DNA from 3 places in the Bacteroides sp. AN502(2024) genome. Region 3 is predicted to be linked to each of the others. Evidence: riboswitches for the same ligand, from Rfam matches in the RefSeq annotation. Region 3 holds a riboswitch; each other region holds the start of a gene.

Region 1 (7,307 bases), 2.4 Mb from region 3:
GGTGAAGAGGTGTCATTGACCAAAAAAGAATTTGAGATACTGCTTCTGCTGGTACAGAATAAGGGACGCGTGTTCTCACGTGAAGATATTCTATCCCACATCTGGAGTGATGAGGTGTACGTGCTCGACCGTACCATCGACGTAAACATCACCCGTCTGCGTAAAAAGATGGGGGTATACGGCAAATGCATCGTCACCCGTCTCGGATACGGATACTGTTTTGAAGCTGAATAAATAATGATGCCGAATTAAATAGTTAGTATGAACCTGCCTGTAACTCAAAAGCATTTTCTTTCTTTCAGCCGGAAGCTTTTCCTTTCGGTTATCTCACTGTTTCTGGTATTTGCCATTTGTTTCATAGCCTACCAGTATCAACGCGAACGGGAATATAAGATAGAACTGCTGAATACAAAACTGCAAGATTACAACAGCAGGTTCTACGAACAGCTGGATGAACAACCCATTGACCGTGAAAAGATCAACGGATATGTCAACAACCATATCCTGAAGGATTTACGCGTAACCCTTATCGACCTGGAAGGGAATGTCGTTTACGACAGTTACCCGAAGCATAACAGACAGATAGAAAACCATCAGAACCGACCGGAAGTACAAAAAGCAATAAAGCAGGGCAACGGATATGACGTACGCCGTACTTCCGAAACAACCGGACTCCCCTATTTCTATTCGGCCACCCGTTATAAAGATTATATCGTGCGCTCGGCTTTGCCCTACAACGTCAGCCTCATCCACAACCTGCAAGCAGATCCTCATTATCTATGGTTTACCATCATCGTGACATCACTGCTAATGATTATCTTCTACAAATTCACCAACAAACTGGGGACTTCCATCAACCAGCTCCGTGAATTTGCCATGCGTGCCGACCGGAACAAACCCATCGAAATGGCCATGCAATCGGCTTTCCCGCACAATGAACTGGGGGAAATCTCCCAACATATCATTCAAATCTACAAACGGCTGCACGAAACCAAAGAGGCACTCTATATCGAACGTGAAAAACTGATTACCCACCTTCAGATCTCGCACGAAGGACTGGGAATATTCACAAAAGACAAGAAAGAAATTCTTGTCAACAACCTCTTTACCCAATACAGCAACCTGATCTCGGATTCGAATCTGGAAACGACAGAAGAAGTCTTTGCCATCAGTGAACTGAAAGAGATTATTCATTTCATCAATGAGAACCAGCAAAAACGTTCGAGAGGAAAAGGCGAGAAACGTATGTCGGTCACCATCAACAAAAACGGACGGACATTCATCGTAGAATGTATCATCTTCCAGGATGCCAGTTTTGAAATCTCCATCAATGACGTCACTCAGGAAGAAGAACAAGTAAGGCTCAAACGCCAACTGACCCAGAATATCGCCCATGAACTGAAAACTCCAGTCAGCAGCATTCAGGGGTATCTGGAAACCATTGTCAGCAATGAAAACATCCCACGTGAGAAGATCAACGTATTCCTCGAACGTTGTTACGCACAAAGCAACCGCCTGAGCCGGCTGCTACGCGACATCTCCGTACTCACCCGCATGGACGAAGCCGCCAACATGATCGACATGGAACAAGTGGACATCAGCGTACTGGTGGAAAACATGATCAACGAAGTGTCACTGGAGCTGGACGAAAAGCATATAACAGTAGTCAACTCCCTGAAAAAGAGCATACCGATCAAAGGCAATTACTCACTGCTCTATTCCATCTTCCGCAACCTGACGGACAATGCCATTGCATACGCCGGAACCCATATTCAAATAAAGATCAACTGCTTCCGCGAAGATGAGAATTTCTACTACTTCAGCTTTGCCGACACAGGTGTAGGCGTATCTCCCGAACATCTGAACCGCCTCTTCGAACGCTTCTACCGAGTAGACAAAGGCCGTTCACGCAAACTGGGCGGAACTGGGTTGGGACTGGCTATCGTGAAGAACGCCGTCATCATTCACGGCGGCAACATCTCCGCCAAAAACAATCAGAATGGCGGATTGGAATTTGTATTTACGTTGGCAAAGGAGAAATAAGGAGTAATCCTCCCCTGACGAATTCGCATCAGTTGTCCAAGCTCTCACTAACACACCTCGGCTTCCGAAACCGAAAATGAAAGAAAGACCACTCTGCCTACTTCCTTCAAAAAGGAATATTAAAACACACGAGGATACAATAGATCGGGTCACCGTTCGGAAGATTCACTAAATGCGCACCATTTTCCTTCAGCGGAATCCTATATTTTACATTTTAGAACGTTTTTCTTTCAGCATAGAAGTAAATCGTCACCATACGGTTCTTTTTGGAAGACAAACCATCGGTATACACTCTTTTTGCCATTTTCCTTTTATCATCCGGCGAAGACCAACCAGCTCCCCAAAGTCCCTTTTTATGCCTTTACAGCTTTCTCATCGGGAAACCAACGCTCTATCGGTGAGAAACAGAGGCTTTATGATGGATAAACCAACGCTCTATCTGCAAGAAATAGAGGCTTTATTTACTCTCTAAAATGCATATTTCCTGCTAAAACATACAGAACAAACCGGTATTTCTGCATATTCTTGCATTTACCGATGCGATTTGCTTCCGGTTTAATCATATTGAAGTATTCTTTTCCGACGGGAATCTTAAAAACAGAACATACTCCTCTTTCCCAATCATCCTTTATCAGACTTCCCCTATTCACCATTTGAAACTCAGGCAACTGAAATCAAGATGTTTTTTTGGATAAATATAAAAAGAAAGTTATCTTTGTCTTCCATACATGTATACTTCCATGCACATACATAAGTTAAACGAAATACAGCAAGTCATGAAAACAAATATGAATATCCTAGTTATTGGGTGCATCCTTCTTCTTTGTGCCTGTAAAAGTGGAAACGCTTCCAATCACTGTAAAAATGAAGTTCCCCGAGATACCATTACCACCTTCGCCCTGCCCGCCATCCCCGCCATGATGACAGCTCCGGAGCAACGTGCAGAGTTTCTCGTAAAACACTATTGGGATCATGTAAACTTCGCCGACACCAATTACATCCACCATCCCGAAATAACCGAACAAGCCTGGGTGGACTATTGTGACATACTGAATCACGTCCCGTTGAAAACCGCACAAGAAGCCATGCGGAAAACAATCGAGCAGACAAACGCAGACAAAAAGGTATTCACCTACATCACCGATCTGGCCGATAAATATCTCTACGATCCCAACTCGCCCATGCGTAACGAAGAATTCTACATCCCCGTATTAGACGCCATGTTAGCTTCTCCCCTACTGGAGGAAATAGAAAAAGTACGCCCCAAAGCCCGCCGGGAGTTAGCTCAGAAAAACCGCATCGGCACCAAAGCCCTGAACTTCAACTACACACTTGCCTCCGGTGCCCAAGGCTCTCTCTACCAACAGCAAACGGACTACATCCTACTATTCATCAATAACCCCGGTTGCCATGCTTGTACAGAAACGATAGACGCCCTGAAAAACGCCCCTATCATCCACCGACTCGTGGAACAAAAGAGACTAACCGTCCTCTCCATCTACCCCGACGAAGAGCTTGACGAATGGCGCAAACATCTGAACGAATTTCCTAAAGAATGGATCAACGGATACGATAAGAGATTCGCCATCAAGGAACAACAATTATACGACTTGAAAGCCATCCCTACCCTCTACCTTTTAAATAAGGAAAAAACCGTACTCCTAAAAGACGCTCCGGCACGAGCCATCGAAGAATACCTACTGATGAGAAGCGAACTATAAATAAGAAAACAAGTTCTTTTCCTTTCGTCTTGATACGAAAGAAAAAGAACACTCTCCCCCTTGCAAAAGCGAAATAAACTCCCTATCTTTGCAGCGCATTGGTTTGCTCCTCCCGTGCGGATGGAGCAATTAAAAGGGAATCAGGTGCAAGTCCTGAACAGTCCCGCTGCTGTAAGTTCCATCTATGTTACAAGCAACTCACTCATTGCCACTGGGTACAAATCCGGGAAGGCGTTTGTAACAGGAACAAGTCAGAAGACCTACCATGCAACTATGTTTCACTGCTTTCGAGGAAAAAGCGTTGAGTCTAATGAACCGGACAATCCGTCTATCATTTCATTCATCACTCTGCTTCAGAGAAAGTGTGTTAAAAGAATAAACTCTGCCAAGTTTATTTATGCGTGTCCGGCCGAAGGGATTTCGCCCGGACACTTTTCAATAGCAACAGACCGAGAAAGAAATCGATGAAAAAGAGAACATTCAATAAAGTGATCTTTGCAGCATTCGGCTGCCAGCTCCTGTCCGTACCACTTTTCGCACAACAGCAGAAAGTAGATACGGCACACACATATTCCATTCCCGAAATAACCGTATCAGACATCTACCAGACCCGTGAGACACGATCAACCGCCCCCTTACAAACCTTCTCCCGAGAAGCCCTGAAAAACCTGCATGCCCTGCAAGTCTCCGATGCAGTGAAACACTTTGCAGGAGTGACCGTAAAAGACTACGGAGGTATCGGCGGACTGAAAACCGTATCCATACGTAGCCTGGGCGCACAGCATACCGCCGTAGGTTATGACGGCATTACCGTAACCGACTGCCAAACCGGACAAATCGACATCGGACGTTTCTCGCTCGACAACGTAGACCGTCTTTCTCTGAACAACGGACAAAGCGATAACATCTTCCAACCTGCCCGCTTCTTCGCGTCAGCAGGCATATTGAACATACAGACACTCACGCCACGGTTCACTAAAGGGGAAAAGACCCATATATCCGGAGCTTTCAAGTCCGGCTCCTGGGGATTAATCAACCCCTCCGTTCTACTGGAACAACAGTTCAATAAGAGATGGAGCATGTCAGCCAATGGCGAATGGATGTCATCAGACGGACAGTATCCATACACCCTGCACTACGGAAACAGGGAAGGCGACCTGACATCACGGGAGAAGCGGAAGAACACCGATGTGCAAACCCTTCGTGCCGAAGCAGGACTCTACGGCAACTTCTCCGACAAAGAGCAATGGCGGTTGAAAGCTTATTACTTTCAATCCTCCCGGGGACTGCCCAAAGCCACCACTTTCTACAACGACCATTCTACCCAACACCTATGGGATAAAAACGCATTCGTACAAAGCCAATACAAGAAAGAATTCAGCCGGCAATGGGTATTCCAGACTTCCGCCAAGTGGAACTGGAGCTATCAGCGTTACCTGGACCCCGACACCCAAAACTCTTTAGGGAAAACGGAGAACAGTTATTACCAACAGGAATATTATCTTTCCGCATCGGTATTATACAGATTATTGAACAATCTTTCATTTTCCCTTTCAACGGATGGGAGTATCAACACAATGGATACTAATCTTACCCATTTTGCGCAACCCACCCGCTATTCATGGCTGACGGCTCTTGCCGGGAAATACGTGAATGACTGGCTGACAATCTCCGCATCCGCATTGGCAACCGTTATCAACGAAGATGTCAAAGAAGGTGGCAGCGCGGGCAGTCACCGCAAATTGACCCCTTATGTAAGCGCCACATTCAAGCTGTTCCGTAACGAAGAGTTTCGCATCCGTATCTTCTATAAAGACATCTTCCGCCTACCCAGCTTCAATGACTTGTATTATCAGGAAGTGGGAAACACCAAACTCAAACCTGAAAATGCAAAGCAATATAATATCGGTCTGACATATAGCAAGAATGTATGTACATTCATTCCTTATCTTTCGGCAACCGTTGATGCATACTATAACAAAGTGACGGATAAAATCATCGCTTATCCTACCAAGAACCTTGCGATATGGAGCATGAGAAATTTGGGAAGTGTAGACATTAAAGGTATCGACGTCACCGGAAACTTATCTCTTCAGCCTTGGGAGAAAATCCGTATCAACCTCTCCGGCAATTATACGTATCAACGGGCATTGGATGTCACCAGCCCTGATTTGAGTCAGGATAAATCGACTTACAAGCATCAGATAGCCTACACTCCCCGCGTCTCCGCTTCGGGACAGGCAGGTATCGAGACACCATGGTTCAATCTGTCTTACTCATTCCTATTTTCAGGAAAGCGCTACGCGTTGGGACAAAACATTGCCGAAAACAGGTTGGATAGTTATAGCGACCACAGTATTTCGGCCAGCCGCGACTTTCAGATAAAGAGAGTCACCACCTCTTTCAGCGTGGAAGTACTGAACCTGATGGACAAGAATTACGAAATCGTGAAATACTTTCCAATGCCGGGACGATCTGTAAGAGCGACACTAAAGATTAGGTATTAAATATTAAAAAGTAGGATATGGTCGTGAAAAGGAAATTAGTATATATATTCTGGTGCTGGCTGTCATTGATAACCTTATCCGTGGCTTGTGATGATATGGAGGATAAACCCTTCACGTCGGGTATTATAGGCGATCCGGAAGAGACGGGTACCGCCGAATTATATGTATTATGCGAAGGACTGTTCAATCAGAACAATAGTTCTTTGGCACGTTTCTCTTTCGGCAATCAGCAAATGGTTCGAGATTACTTCCAGACCGTCAACCACCGGGGATTAGGAGATACAGCCAACGACATGGCTATGTATGGAAGTAAGATATATGTTATAGTCAATATCTCCAGTACGGTAGAAGTGATAGACTTCCGCACGGGAACCTCATTGAAACAGATTCAGATGCAGGCAGAAAACGGAAGTTCCCGCCAACCGCGCTATATCGCTTTTCATAAAGAAAAGGCATACGTATGTTCCTATGACGGAACCGTTGCGCGTATAGACACTACTTCCCTTGCCATAGAAGCCATCACCTCAGTGGGACGCAACCCCGACGGCATTTGTGTACAAAACGAGAAATTATATATTTCCAATTCCGGCGGATTGGATCATTCATCAGGGCTGGGTGTAGATCATACAGTGTCTGTTGTCGACATTACCACATTCAAAGAAATCCATCAAATAACAGTCGGCCCGAATCCCGGTAAAATTGTTGCGGGTCCGGATGAAACTGTCTATGTAGTTACCCGAGGTGAAGATGTAGAAACCGGAGACTATGATTTTATCAAGATAGATTGCCGGACGAACAAGGTCACTCATTCTAACGAGAAAGCGCAAAACTTCGCCATCGACGGAGACATAGCCTATCTATACAATTACAACTATACCACACAGACTTCTTCTATCAAGATGTTCAATCTGAAAACAGAAGAGACAATCCGTGAGAATTTCATAACCGATGGAACTGTGATAAAGACACCTTACGGTATCAGCATCAACCCTTACAGCAACAATGTATATATCACCGAAGCACGCGATTACACCAC
Region 2 (7,307 bases), 2.1 Mb from region 3:
GGTTACCTGATTGGCATACAACATAACCAGGATTTGATTTCGATTTACAAACACTGCGGTTCCCTCCTGAAAAAGGAAGGTGAACGTGTGAAAGGAGGCGAAGCCATCGCCCTGGTAGGAAACAGCGGGGCACTTAGCACAGGGCCGCACCTGCATTTCGAACTTTGGCGTAAAGGGCATCCGGTGAACCCTGAAAAATACATCGTATTTTAAGTGATAATAGAAAAATGAATATAGAGACTAACAAAAAGAAAAAGCAAATAGCCATCCTAGGCTCAACAGGCTCCATCGGGACACAAGCTCTGCAAGTCATCGAGGAACATCCCGACCTGTACGAAGCCTATGCGCTGACAGCCAACAACCGCGTGGAACGACTGATAGCCCAGGCAAGGAAGTTCCAGCCGGAAGTGGTAGTGATAGCCAACGAAGAAAAGTATTCCGAACTGAGAGATGCACTGAGTGACCTACCTATCAAAGTGTACGCAGGCGCAGACGCTATCTGTCAGATTGTAGAGGCGGGTCCCATCGACATGGTGCTGACAGCTATGGTCGGTTATGCCGGACTGAGACCAACCATCAACGCCATCCGCGCCAAGAAAGCGATTGCATTGGCAAATAAAGAAACATTGGTAGTAGCGGGTGAACTGATTAATCAGTTAGCACAACAATACCGCACCCCGATTTTACCGGTAGACTCTGAGCACTCTGCTGTTTTTCAGTGTTTAGCGGGAGAAGTGGGCAACCCGATTGAGAAAGTGATATTGACAGCTTCCGGAGGTCCGTTCCGCACGTGCACCTTGGAACAGTTGAAATCCGCCACTAAGACGCAAGCCTTGAAACACCCCAATTGGGAGATGGGAGCAAAAATCACGATTGATTCGGCTTCCATGATGAACAAAGGTTTTGAAGTGATAGAAGCCAAATGGTTATTCGGTGTTCAGCCCAGCCAGATCGAAGTGGTGGTGCATCCGCAATCAGTCATTCACTCGATGGTGCAGTTTGAAGACGGAGCTGTCAAGGCACAACTAGGCATGCCTGATATGCGCCTGCCTATCCAGTACGCATTCTCTTATCCCGACCGTATCCGTTCTTCTTTCGGCAGGCTCGATTTCTCCCAATGCACGAACCTGACGTTTGAGCAACCCGATACGAAACGGTTCCGCAATCTGGCACTCGCTTACGAAGCAATGTATCGCGGAGGGAATATGCCCTGTATCGTCAATGCAGCCAATGAAGTAGTGGTAGCCTCTTTCCTTAAAGACGACATCAGCTTCCTCGGCATGAGCGATGTGATAGAGAGAACAATGGAACGGGCTACCTTCATCACCAATCCGACATACGATGATTATGTAGCTACGGATGCGGAAGCTAGGGAAATAGCAGCCAGCCTGATACGATCCGCTTCCTCCCATTGTTAAACAAAGAAATTGATTAGTATTAACATAAATTGAAAATAGCCTTTATATCCCTTTCGGTAGAGAATGTGTTGAAGGTTTTAAACTGTAAATAGACTATATGGAAACATTTTTAATTCGTGCCCTGCAATTGATTATGAGCTTATCCTTGCTCGTTATCATTCATGAAAGCGGGCATTTTCTTTTTGCCCGTTTGTTTAAGGTGCGTGTAGAAAAATTCTGCTTATTTTTTAACCCTTGGTTCACCCTTTTTAAGTTCAAGCCTAAGAAAAGTGACACAGAGTATGCAGTAGGCTGGTTGCCATTGGGCGGTTATGTCAAAATAGCCGGTATGATTGACGAATCGATGGATACCGAACAGATGAAACAACCCGAACAACCGTGGGAGTTCCGCTCCAAGCCGGCGTGGCAACGTCTGCTGATCATGGTGGGTGGCGTACTGTTCAACTTCCTGTTGGCACTGTTCATCTACTCCATGATTCTTTTTGCATGGGGCGACCAATATATAAAGGTACAGGAAGCTCCTCTGGGTATGGAATTCAACGAGACTGCCAAAGCGGTAGGTTTCCGTGACGGTGACATCCTCCTTTCTGCCGACGGTGTCCCTTTCGAACGTTATGACGGCGACATGTTAAGCCAGATTGCCGATGCACGCGAAGTAAGCGTCCTCCGTAACGGGGCAGAAGCCTCCGTCTATATCCCGGAAGATCTGATGCAACGTCTCTTAGCAGACAGCGTCCGCTTCGCCTCCTACCGTTTCCCATACGTTATAGACAGCGTAATGGTAAACTCTCCTGCCGCACAAGCTGGACTCCAGGCAGGAGACAGTATCATCGCCCTGAACGGAACGCCGATCTCTTTCTCCGACTTTAAAGAAGCGATGGCAGAACGTAAGAAAAACGAAGCAACTCTGCTCAAAGACAGCATAGATCCGCGCCTAATCACGCTGATTTATGTGCGTAACGGGGCAACAGACACACTAAGCATGCGCGTAGACTCCGCCTACCTGATGGGCGTAACCGCCTGTCTCGCCACAGACCGTCTGCTCCCTATGGTGAAAAAAGAATATACCTTCTTTCAATCCTTCCCCGCAGGTATCTCTCTCGGTGTGAAAACCCTGAAAGGCTATGTAGGAAACATGAAATACCTCTTCTCGAAAGAAGGAGCCAAACAGCTGGGCGGCTTCGGAACGATCGGCAGCATCTTCCCTGCTACTTGGGACTGGCATCAGTTCTGGTATATGACAGCCTTCCTTTCCATCATCCTGGCTTTCATGAACATCCTCCCTATACCCGCATTGGACGGTGGCCACGTGCTCTTCCTCTGCTACGAAATGATAGCCCGACGCAAACCGAGCGACAAGTTTATGGAATACGCCCAGATGACCGGTATGGTCCTACTCTTCGGCCTATTGATATGGGCTAACTTTAATGATATTTTGAGATTTTTCTTCTAGGATTTCGAAGCATAGACTCAGACAGGACAAAATTGAGGAGACTGTCTAACAGGTATCAGTAATAGAAGTCACCCCTGCCAAAGCATATTCTGGCAGGGGTAAAATCGTTAAAATAGGACTTGTTAAATAGCCTCCTCAATTTTTAGTCTATGAGGATTATGATGGAACGCTAGGGTGACCTTGCCAGAGGTTTGATGCCGAGCAATAAGCAGTTTATTTCAGTTTCAAGATCCGTTGATTACTGCTTCCCCTGAACTCCAGATACGGAGAGAAAAGAGCCTGTTCGAAGCGTCCGTCCACCAATACGTTTATATAATCAAGGGCAGCGTTCAAGCGGGGCTTTGCCTTGATTTCTTCGTAACTATATCCTGTATAGCACCACACATTCATTCCCGTCTCCTCTTTCACCCGTTTCAGTAAAAGCAGAAACTCTTCCGGATGGAAAAACGGATCACCACCGGAAAAAGTAACGCCATCCAGTAAAGGATTTGCTTTGATTTCACGGATGATGGCCTGTATTCTTTCTTCCGTCAATTCTTTCCCCGCCTCCGGATTCCAGCTCTCCGGGTTGTGACAACCGGGACAGTGATGGGAACATCCGGCAAGATAAATAGAGTAGCGGATGCCCTCACCATCGACAATCGTTTCAGGATAAGTCCCTAATAAATTCATTTCTACAAGTGTTTTACACGGTCTCTCTCTTCTGCACGTTTAGCAGAGTTCCAAGAACTTAAGTCACCCGTCAGATAACCGGTGATACGGCGCATACGGAGGATGCTTTCACTCTGGCACACCGGACATTTATCGAAGATAACTCCTTTGTACCCACAGTCATGGCAAGTATCTACCGGATGGTTGATAGAGCCGTATCCGATTCCTTCATCGTGCATCACCTTCACAATCTTGGCGATGGCACGCACATTCTTCTGCGCTTCGCCATCCAGCTCCACATACGTGATGTGTCCTCCGCGCGTAATAGCATGGAACGGAGCTTCACACTTGATTTTCTCAACGATACTGATCGGTTCTTTCACGTCTACGTGGAAAGAGTTGACATAATAGTCGCGGTCTGTCACACCGGGGATTGTTCCATATTTCCGGCGGTCCATTTTGGTGAAACGTCCCGAAAGTCCTTCGGCAGGAGTAGCCAAAACAGAGTAGTTCAGGTTATATTTCTTTTTATATTCATCCACTACTTTATTCATTTCCATCACCGCTTCATACAGTGTATCCCATGCTTTCCGGTTGTGTCCGTGACCTTGTCCGTAGAGAGCCACCATCGCATTATGACCACCGATAAAACCGATACCCAGTGTACCGCTACGCAATACATCGCCCACCTGTTCGTTCGCCTTCAGTTCTCCGCCTCCTTTCCACACATTATTTCCCATCATAAACGGGAACTGACGTGCCAAGGCCGTACGTTGATACTGATAACGTTCATAAAGCTGGTCGGCTACGAGCACCGCCATATTATGTACGGATTCGATAAAAATTTCTTTAGCCTTCTGTTCGATGGCATCTTTGTTGCGTTCATCTTCTACCAGGCTTTCGGCTTTGATGCGGGCTTCGATAGCCAGTCTCGGCATGTTCAGCGTAGTGAATGAAAGATTACCACGGCCTAAAGAAGATTTTTCTCCTGCCACGTTCTCAAAGACGCGGGTACGGCATCCCATCGTCGCCAATTCGTAGACGTAACGTTTCGGATCGTCCGCTCTCCATTTCTCGTTTTGGTTGAAAGGTGTGTCGAGGAACATGAAGTTCGGGAACAACGCTTTCGCCGTGGTCTGGCAAGCCTTCAACAGCAAATCGAAATTAGGAGCTTCGTAACGGTCGGTTATTGCCTCTTCGATATTTTCCGCTTTCATCGCTTTCTCAAAGTCTTTCTCCGAGTAAGAAACTCCGTCTTTCACCTTGAAGATCTGAATCGGGAATACAGGTACCTCACCTCTTGTACCCAATCCTTCAATGGTGGCTTTCAGCAATTCTTCGATAACCATCCGACCTTCGGCAGAAGTGTCCGTACCGTAGTTGATGGAACTGAATACCACCTGATTACCCCCACGTGAATGCATCGTGTTGAGGTTGTGGATAAATCCTTCCATGGCCTGATGAGTATCTTTGCGGGTCTGCTGATAAGCTTTCTCGACAATACGGTCAAGGTGCTCCTTGTCTATAATGATTTGTAAAGCGACCAAAGCGATGCGCAATGTTTCGCGTTCAGCTTCAGTTGACTTGATAGACGGAAGATGTTCTTCAATCAATGTGCGGATGGATTTCTCATCGGCCTGATTTCCGTTTTCCATGGCGACATAGAAATTGATGAACGATGCCAGATGCTTCCGGAAAGATTTGGCCACCCCTTTTGCCATGAAGAAATCGAAAGCAGGAATGGCTTGTCCGCCGTGTTGCTCATTCTGGTTGGTCTGAAAGATAATGGTAGCCAGCGTAGCATAGCTTTGGATGCTTTGCGGGGTGCGGATGCTACCGTTCTTTGTGCGGAAACCCCGCTCAAAGAGGTCGTCCATATCATATTGGATACAGGTAGTCGTTTTTGTCGGATAATAGTCCAAGTCGTGGATGTGAATATCTCCCAACTGGTGTGCTTCGGCAAAACGTTTCGGCAACAGGTATTTATAAGTATAATCTTTGGTTACTTCGGAAGCGAACGTCATCATCTGTCCGGCAGGCGTATGACTGCTCATGTTGGCATTGCTCAAGTTGATATCATTCTTGTCGATAGCAACGATACCGTCCATCACTTGCTTCATGTGGGTTTTCTTATCACGCTCCGTATTCCGCCATTCGCGATAAATAATATATTTCTTCGCTACTTCCGGACGTACTTTCATCAACGACTTTTCTACTAAATCCTGAATCTCTTCTACAGTAATAGTAGGAGTAGTAAACTGACTGATTACATTCATCGTGATGTCAGCCACCAACTGCTGCTCATCCTGAATACCGGTTGCACTGAATGCCTTACTGATTGCATTCTTGATTTTACTGATAGAGAAATCTTCTCTTTTACCATCACGTTTGATGATACAAATTTCCGCGTAGTTCATAACTTTAACTCCCGAAAGTTTAAATTTAAAATGTTAATAACTAAAAGAAAAAGCTCCGGCAGGTCTTCTGACTTATCTCTCCCTCGCAACACCTTCCCACACCGCCATCGATGCAGTGGCTTATTGTGCGGATTCTTAGAGAATTACAGCAGCGGGTACTGTCGCCGATTTACACAGCGTTCCCTCATTGGCTAAACCTCTTTCAGCTCCGAAACCGGATACAAAGATAGAAGATTATCCAATATCCCGGTTCGCTTTTAACATTAAATTTGAGGAAACTTTTCTTTCATGCTGATACAGAAAGTTTTCCAAAATGGAAAACTTTCTTCTTATTTTAATGCAAAAAGTATTCGGTTTTCAAGCAATACTTCCAAAAGATTCGCTCGCGGATGATCGTTCTTATGTGGTACATCAGAACAAGCCTTATCCGAGTGGTTGGTTGCAAGAAAACCTGTACTTCTTTCTATTCTTTCCCCTATTTGACATTCCATCTATCATTCGTTAAAAAACATTATATTTGAGCCGGTATAAGGTTACAAGTTACTTGTTTTTTTTCATAATTTTGCAACCCGAAAACAGAAAACAAGTATCAATATGAAACTAAGATATAATCAAATCGCCATTCGCTACAAGAACAAAATGGAAGACTTTCACAGTTGGGGTGTAGCAGCACAGATTTGATAACCCTTCATTTTTCACTACAGAGGATTTACTAGAGAGAATTCTAACTTCTAACTATTCATTAAACTTATTTTCATTTATGAGCAAGAAAAGATGGCTCATAGTGCAGCTATATGCCGTGCTATGCAGTCAGGGAGTGTTTGCCCAAACGCTTGACAGGAGGGTATTGGGTATTGATGAAATGTTCCGCCTGGCAGACGAGAACAGTCAGAGTATTCAAACGTATAAAACCGGAAAAGAAGCAGCCGATGAAGCATTGAAAGCTGCAAAGTCACAACGTTTGCCGGATATAGATGCCTCGCTCTCATTTAGTTATCTGGGCGACGGATATATATGGGACCGTGACTTCAAAAACGGACAGAATATTCCTATGCCACATCTCGGCAATAACTTTGCCTTAGAAGCGCAACAAGTAATTTACGCAGGCGGAGCCATCAACAGTAGTATTGCCTTGGCGGAACTCGGTCAGCAGATGGCCGTATTGGACTGGCAGAAGAACCGTCAGGAAATCCGTTTTCTCCTGACCGGCTACTATCTGGATTTATACAAGCTGAATAATCAGTTGCAAGTGCTACAAAAGAATCTGGATTTGACGGAGCAAGTGATCCGCAACATGGAATCACGCCGCACACAGGGAACAGTCTTAAAAAATGACATCACTCGCTATGAACTACAAAAAGAGACACT
Region 3 (7,307 bases):
ATTGACTTTTATAATACTTGCCGGATTCGTACATGATACCCATAAGTTCTTATCATACGTCTTAGCCACACCGGATAAAGCACCTTCAAAAGGAATAGTATGTACAACAACTCCGTTCTGAATGACAAAAAGTTTCTTGTTACCCATCACAAAAACTTTTTCTCCAACCACGGCCATACGTTGTTTCAAGGCTCCACCCGTACCTTCAACTAAAGTCAAAGCACCTGTAGAAGTGTTTAACATATAGACTCCCTTTTTATCACGAATATACAGAGCCTCTTTTACTACCGCTAAATTAGTAGGCCAGGACAAAGTAGCATTATCATAAACTCTTTCTTTCTCTAAATTATCCGCATTAGCAATAGTCAGTAATCCCTCACCCCCATTCTTTGCTCCATTTTGAGAAAGTACATAAATTTTACTATCACAAATGAACAAATCCTGGCAGACATTACCAAGCAAAGTTTGATTTACCCGATAGTATGCACTATCTATCACCGTACCCTTTGGATCCACAAAGGTCAAAGTTCCGGTTTCATTACCCATATTTCCCTCATTCAAAATAAAAGTTCCTTTGCCAAACCGACCTTCTACCTTGGCAGTTATATTCGTTTGAAAAGTTTCCCCATTGCTGTCCGACACAGTCAATCCTATCGCATATTCTCCAGTCTTAGGCCGTGAGAACTTATATGTGGAAGCAGTTGAAACGTCTTTTCCATCTACCGTCCATACATACTTCATCGTCCCGGACAGGTTTTCAGTCCGGGCATCCAGATACAATGTATCTAATTGCACTATCACATTACTTCCCGACTCATTTCCAATCGACACAGACGGACTCAAATTTTCCTCCTCATCACACGCTGCAAAAGCAACTCCCAAGGCAACAGTTGCCAATACTAAAAACTTTTTCATTTTTACTTCTATTATCAATTATTTATTGGATACAATCCGGTCCCAATCCGGGAAACAATATCCGCCCCAATTGGCAACATAAAGTTTTCCATCCTTTATCACCATCTCTTCCGGTTGATAGCCGACTACCACTTCACGGGTACTCCTCAACAATTAAAGATATATTTCGATTTAAAAACCGTACTCTTCAAACTCTAATCCCAGAAAGTTTCAAGAATTCAACTTTGGCAGGTCTTCTGACTTACTCCATTTTCCTAACGCCCTTCCCATCTCCCCAAAACGAGACAGTGGATTTGAGTATTGTAGGAAAACTTTGGGCGGAGCTTACAGCAGCGGGTCTGTTCAGGACTTACACCTGATTCCCTTTTCACCATTCTTCCGTAGCATCGGACGAATGACACCAAAATTTCTGTGGCAAAGATACAATAATAGAAACAAATCAGAAGAAAATTCTAATTAAAATCTGTGTAAAAGTGAAATCTCCAATCTCAACCATAGCGTTACTATGCCTTTACTGTTTTCACTCCAAAAGCGCAATAAGTCAAATAACACACACAAGCTAAAGTGGCAAAAACACCTCCGATCACACCTACTGTTCCAATCGCCAACCCAATTACCGGAGTAACCACTCCACCACCGGCAACAGCAGTAATCATCAACCCGGAAATCTGATTTGCTTTTTCCGGCCTTGCCTGTAAAGCCATCGAATAAATGATAGAAAATACTGATGACGCAAAGAAACCGACAGCACCGATACAAATCAGATTTACCATATCGTTTTGCACAAAGGCTAGAATAAGCAAAGAGAAAATACAGGCAACAATATTCACACGAAAATATCTTATTTCAGCGATACGGGCTAACAAGAAAGTACCCAATAAAGCACCTACCGTACGACTTAGAAAATAAACTTGTGGAGCAAACTTCACTTGTTCCGTCGTCCATTCAAACCGTTCCGCCATCAGTTTGGAACTGATAAAATTGGTAGCAACATCCACTCCCACAATAAAAAAGATACCCAAAAACAACAATAGAATCGTTCTATCCTTCAACAAAGAAAAAGTATCACTGATAGAAAGCTGCTGGATTGCAGCACTGTAATCTTCCCGTTTTACAGGAGTAGCTATCAGCCAAATTGCAGATAATAACGTGATAAAGCCTAATATCGGAAAGCAATAATACCATTTGTCATCTCCAAAGTGAGCCACGGCCAATAACACAATCTCCGGACCGACGAGAGAAGATACAGCTTTGATTACTTGCCCTGCCGTCAAACTACTTGTCAGTAAACGTTGACTGGTTACCACATTACTCAATAACGGATTCAGTGAAACCTGCAAAATGGCATTGCCAATTCCCAAAAGAGCATAAGCCATCATGCAAGTTGCGCTGTTATAAATGATCAATGGCAGTAACATGCCCACTACCGTTATTCCCATACTAAGCAGGACTGTATTTTTACGCCCCCATTTGTTCATTTGATTTCCAATAGGAATACCCAAAAACAGGAACCAGATAAAGACTAACGAAGGAACAAATCCCGTCATCACGGGAGACCAGTCGAAAGTACGTTGAACATAATCGGACGAAATACCGACTATATCGCAGAAGCCCATTACAAAGAATCCGAATAGAACAGGAAGGGCCGCATAAATAGAGTTTTGTGTTTTCATATTTAACTCACTATATGATAAAATGTAGAATCCCCGGTGCGGTGTCAAACGACATCGCCACCGAGGAAAATAAGCTGTTTATTCAGAACAATGAGGCGGGTTCTCCACTCCCCATCGCTCATTCGGTTGATTTCCCATGCTGAGTTTCAATGTTCCACCTTTATAGAGTTCATCCCGGAACATCCAACATTGTTCCAAGGGTTTACCATTCAACGTAGCGGACTGTACATAACAGGCATCCGATGTATTACCGGTCGTTTCAATCACAAACGTTTTCCCCGTCGCATTCATCGGACTGAGTTTGATTTCAATCCTATCAAACAACGGACTTCCAATCTGGAAGGTCGGTCGTTCGCAAGAACCTCCTTGTACATCGAACAGCCCCATTGCCGCCATCACATACCAGGCTCCCAACTGTCCCTGATCTTCATCCTGACCGTAACCGTAGCCATGTTCTCCGTTTGTCCCATAAAACTCATCACAAATCAAACGCGTCCATTTCTGTGCCAAATAAGGTTTACCGGAGAAATTGAACAACCAGGAAATATGAAGACTGGGCTGGTTTCCATGATTATAAGGACTCTGCAAGCCTGAAAAAGCGTTTACCACCTTTCCACCACCAAAGATAGACTTACGAGCTTCCGTAAAGATAGAATCCAATCGGTTGTTAAATTCATCCTTCCCTACCTTCTCAATCAAACGAGCCGGATTCTGCGGCACAAAGAAAGTATATTGCATCGCATTCCCTTCCTGAAACCCTCTCCATGACTCCAATGGATTAAAATCATCAATAAATTCACCATTAGGTACTCTCGGACGAATCATCTTCAACGAATCATCGAATAGCTTCTCCCAACCGGCAGAAAATTCCATCAAGCGTTTATAATCTTCCTTACGTCCCAAGGCTTTTGCCCATTGAGCCACCGCATAAGCACTGAAACTATATTCCAATGTATGAGATGCGGAAAAGCTCGAACCTTCCGGATGCGTACCGAAATAAATACTATTCTCATAAGGCACATAACCTTTTTCCACAAACTGTTTCACATCCATTTTACCCGCACCTTCAATACGTCCTTCCCAGCCCAGTTCATTCTTCAATGCTGCCTGATAAGCTGTTTCCACATCAAAATTGCGAATTCCACTGTTATAAGCGCCCGCCAGAGTGATACTCACCATGTTGGTTCCCACCCCGGAGACATACTTACCGGTGGCAATACCATCACCCAGCCAACCGGCATCTTTATACACCAGCAACAGACTGTTTACAAAGTCGTTATAATACTCCGGATATGCTAATGCCCAAAGAAAAGTCAGATTCCAATAAGCTCCCCAAACCGCATCTGTATTATAATGACTATATTCCGGTTTACCATCCTTTGTCAAAGGTATCTGACCGATGGTACCGTCATTTTTAGGATAAGCTCCGTTAACGTCGCTGGCAAGTCCCCTACCCAACAAGGCATGATACAACCCTGTATAAAATTTGATTTTGCTATCTTCCGTACCTCCGGAAACCAAGATCCGGCTCAAAGCCTTATTCCATTTATCCGTAGTTGCCTTCATAGCCTCATCAAAAGTCAACTCTTTTGCCTCTGACTCCAGATTCACTTTCGCATTCGCTATGGAAGTATACGATAAACCTATTTTCACATTGACGATCTCGTCTTTCTTTGTCTTATAATTCAGACACATGATAGCACCCGGTCCTTTTATCTCATTACGAGCCGTCAAAGCGCTATCCTGATAGAAAACATCGACAGATTCCGGTTCGCGATCCAATTTGGCATAAAAATACATGGCAACGGAAGCACCCGCCTGATACTTCTTCACATATTCCGGCTCTGTAATTACATAACCTTCAATCGTTTTTCCATCTATCTGCTTAATGTATGCATCACGCACAGCTCCACTTTCTCCCTGACGATTGCCTATATTAAACAACAGATGAGCACTCTCCGATTCCGGGAATGTATAACGCTGGAATCCGACACGAGCTGTCGCTGTAAGTTCGGCCTTTACCTGATAATCCTTCAATAACACAGAATAATATCCCGGACGTGCCACTTCATCCCTTTTATCAAATCGGGAACGAAAACCTTTATCGGGGTCTTCCAGTTTTCCCGGATTTGTTTTTACTTTTCCCGTTACAGGCATTAATGCGATGCCACCTATCTGAAACTCATGCAGACATGGAAAACCATCAATAGAAGTGTGCCCGTCCTCATAACCTACAGCCTCCCATCCTTGATTATTTCCGTACGTACCGTTCGTAGATGCACCCAGCTTTGCCAAACCAAAAGGCTCGGCAGCCGGAGTATAGAAAAACCACCGACTATGAACCGTACCGATATTCGGATTCACATACTCTACCGGATTGGGACGATCAGGTGTTTCGCACCCTACGATACCAACCAAAATCAACAAGCTACCTATCCATCTCAATTTCATCATTTCTTTATTTTTTGTTTTTAACTTCTCCTTTAATCACCGCCACACGTGCATAATACTCCGGCACACACGAAGCATCCAACAGCCATTTCGGTTGCCGTTTTTCATCAGTCCGCCCTGTCCAGTCATGATACATCAATCCCGCCTGATCACGTGCATGATCCCAAGCGTAATCCAATCCTTTTATCATGATATCCACATATCTCGAATCTCCCGTGACATTGTACAGATCGTGATATCCTCTGAACAGAACCAAATTAAACCAAGGCAAATCGGCTATATAAGGGATACCGTCTTTCGTGTATTTAAAGAACACTTTATAACTTCCTTCCGCCAGAAATTTAGCATTATCCAAATACGCCCGTTCACCGGTATAGTTATATAAAGCGACAGCTGCTTGTAGCAAAGTTCCTGTGTTGTAAGTATACAAATCCGGACATACTGCCGAAGTAGTTGTTAACCATGAGTTCCAAACGACTCCTCTTTCCGGATCTTTCAGATATTTATCAATCCAATGATAGAATTTCTTTCCCACCTCCAGATAGTAATCATCTTTAGTTGCTTCATACAGTTTTAAAGCCAATACCATCGCTTTTCCATTAGAGCAAGCCGGCTTCTGATCCTTCACACCTTCGAGCCAGGAAACAGCCCCTTCAAAGTTCTCATTCCACCCACTTAGAATAAAGGTCAAGACTTGTTTCGCTTTTTCCAGATAATGAAGATTTCCAGTTACCTGATAAGAATCAACATAATCAATGCCTACCAGGCCATTATCATCATAATAGCGGTCTACCTTACCAAATTGGACAGGGTAAGCCTGATAACCGAAAGGAACGCGTGCCGTATCATAATAATGTTCCATCGCCATCACCATTGAATCGACATAAACCCTATATTTCTCCGGTTCGATGGCAGCCATCCATACTGCTGAAGAAAAGACACCACTCATAGGCCACAGGTAAGAAACCTCTTGAGCCTGTCGGGCAGAGTCATTAAAATAAGTCAAATCAGGACGATGGCTACCAGGATAATATTCAGAGAAGAGACCGTATTTGGGAACCCGATAGAGTTCCCAGACACGCTGAAACATCTCCTCCGCCTTATCTTTGTTTGGAGTCGCTTCGGGTTCTCCTCCACAAGAGAAAAGCATGGATACCGCTGATACAAAAAAAACTATATTTCTCAATGCATTACGCATACCCTATTCTTCCGTCACAGTTTCTCCTTTATATAAAGCTATCATTCCCAGAGATTCGAGCGCGGCATCCTGTATCAACAATTGTTCAGCCCGTTTCGGGTTTGTTCCGGTCCAATCTTCGTAAAATAATCCACTTGACAAACGAGCATTCTCGCATGCATAATCCAGGAAATTGATGAATGTTTTGATATAATTACCCGCATTTTTATAATAGGGTTCAATATCGATAAATGCACGGACTAATTTGGTTGTAAACCAAGGGTCATGATCGGGATAGGCCAAAGCCAGTCCGTTAAGCGGACGTACAAAATAATTATATGCACCATCCGAAGAAGCAATGGCACTATCCAGATAAGTCTGCTCACCGGTTATCTTATATAAACGAACTCCATTAGAAATCATCACACCGGTATTGTACGTCCATTTTGTTTTATTAATAGATCCGTCTGCTTGTTTATCATTCCAGTAACAACCATCCTCCGGATCACGCAAATTAGCCAATGTCCAAGCATATAAGCGTTTTGCCAAAGCTAAAACATCCGCTTTTTCCTCTTGAGGACATACAGAATAATATTCAAGCAAAAACAATGTTGCATATCCATTAGCGCATGTCGGTTTATTCGAATCCCCAACTCCCTGTTGACCTTTCTGGTCCTCATTCCACCAAAGACCTCCTCCAAACATATCATCTTCACCTGCTTTCAAGAAGCCAACGACTCTTTTAGCCTTCGTTAAATAATCCTGATTATTTAATAAATTAAAGGCCTCTACCAGTTCAATCCCCACAATAGAGTTATCATCATAAAAACGCGTTCCACTACCGGTAGTACCATTGGTTTGAGAACCATAACCACCCGCAGCTCCACCGGAAGTACGATAATAAACTTCAAAGCGATTAACCATAGCTGCATAATTCACGTCATATCCTAAGGCGTGCAAAGCAGCCGCACCGGAAACCAGACCATCATACGGCCATAAGAAAGAAGCAGCGTTATCACCCTCTTTCTTGGGATAATTTTCATTATACAATCCTTCCGTTGCCCCGCTATTAACCCGATAATACAGATTAA

What was found. Region 3 has a riboswitch for cobalamin ahead of AB9N12_RS11070 (YncE family protein). Riboswitches for the same ligand answer to the same signal wherever they lie in the genome.
Region 1: linked by a shared signal. The riboswitch ahead of AB9N12_RS01710 (TonB-dependent receptor plug domain-containing protein) and the one ahead of AB9N12_RS11070 (YncE family protein) in region 3 are both predicted to bind cobalamin.
Region 2: linked by a shared signal. The riboswitch ahead of AB9N12_RS02965 (anaerobic ribonucleoside triphosphate reductase) and the one ahead of AB9N12_RS11070 (YncE family protein) in region 3 are both predicted to bind cobalamin.

Annotation. Positions count from the first base shown of each region.
Region 1 covers NZ_JBGFSP010000003.1:400,915-408,221, forward strand. Annotated here, with positions in the region: gene AB9N12_RS01695 (response regulator transcription factor) at 1-234, shown strand, start outside; gene AB9N12_RS01700 (sensor histidine kinase) at 262-2,043, shown strand; gene AB9N12_RS01705 (DUF5106 domain-containing protein) at 2,820-3,764, shown strand; cobalamin riboswitch at 3,847-4,047, shown strand; gene AB9N12_RS01710 (TonB-dependent receptor plug domain-containing protein) at 4,229-6,271, shown strand; gene AB9N12_RS01715 (YncE family protein) at 6,289-7,307, shown strand, end outside.
Region 2 covers NZ_JBGFSP010000003.1:742,553-749,859, forward strand. Annotated here, with positions in the region: gene AB9N12_RS02945 (M23 family metallopeptidase) at 1-213, shown strand, start outside; gene AB9N12_RS02950 (1-deoxy-D-xylulose-5-phosphate reductoisomerase) at 228-1,418, shown strand; gene rseP (RIP metalloprotease RseP) at 1,516-2,871, shown strand; gene nrdG (anaerobic ribonucleoside-triphosphate reductase activating protein) at 3,085-3,543, opposite strand; gene AB9N12_RS02965 (anaerobic ribonucleoside triphosphate reductase) at 3,546-5,939, opposite strand; cobalamin riboswitch at 5,979-6,167, opposite strand; gene AB9N12_RS02970 (hypothetical protein) at 6,253-6,444, shown strand; gene AB9N12_RS02975 (TolC family protein) at 6,700-7,307, shown strand, end outside.
Region 3 covers NZ_JBGFSP010000003.1:2,836,081-2,843,387, reverse strand. Annotated here, with positions in the region: gene AB9N12_RS11075 (DUF5074 domain-containing protein) at 1-915, opposite strand, end outside; partial or broken gene AB9N12_RS11070 (YncE family protein) at 943-1,065, opposite strand; cobalamin riboswitch at 1,124-1,335, opposite strand; gene AB9N12_RS11065 (sugar MFS transporter) at 1,419-2,588, opposite strand; gene AB9N12_RS11060 (GH92 family glycosyl hydrolase) at 2,667-5,042, opposite strand; gene AB9N12_RS11055 (glycoside hydrolase family 76 protein) at 5,047-6,237, opposite strand; gene AB9N12_RS11050 (glycoside hydrolase family 76 protein) at 6,241-7,307, opposite strand, start outside.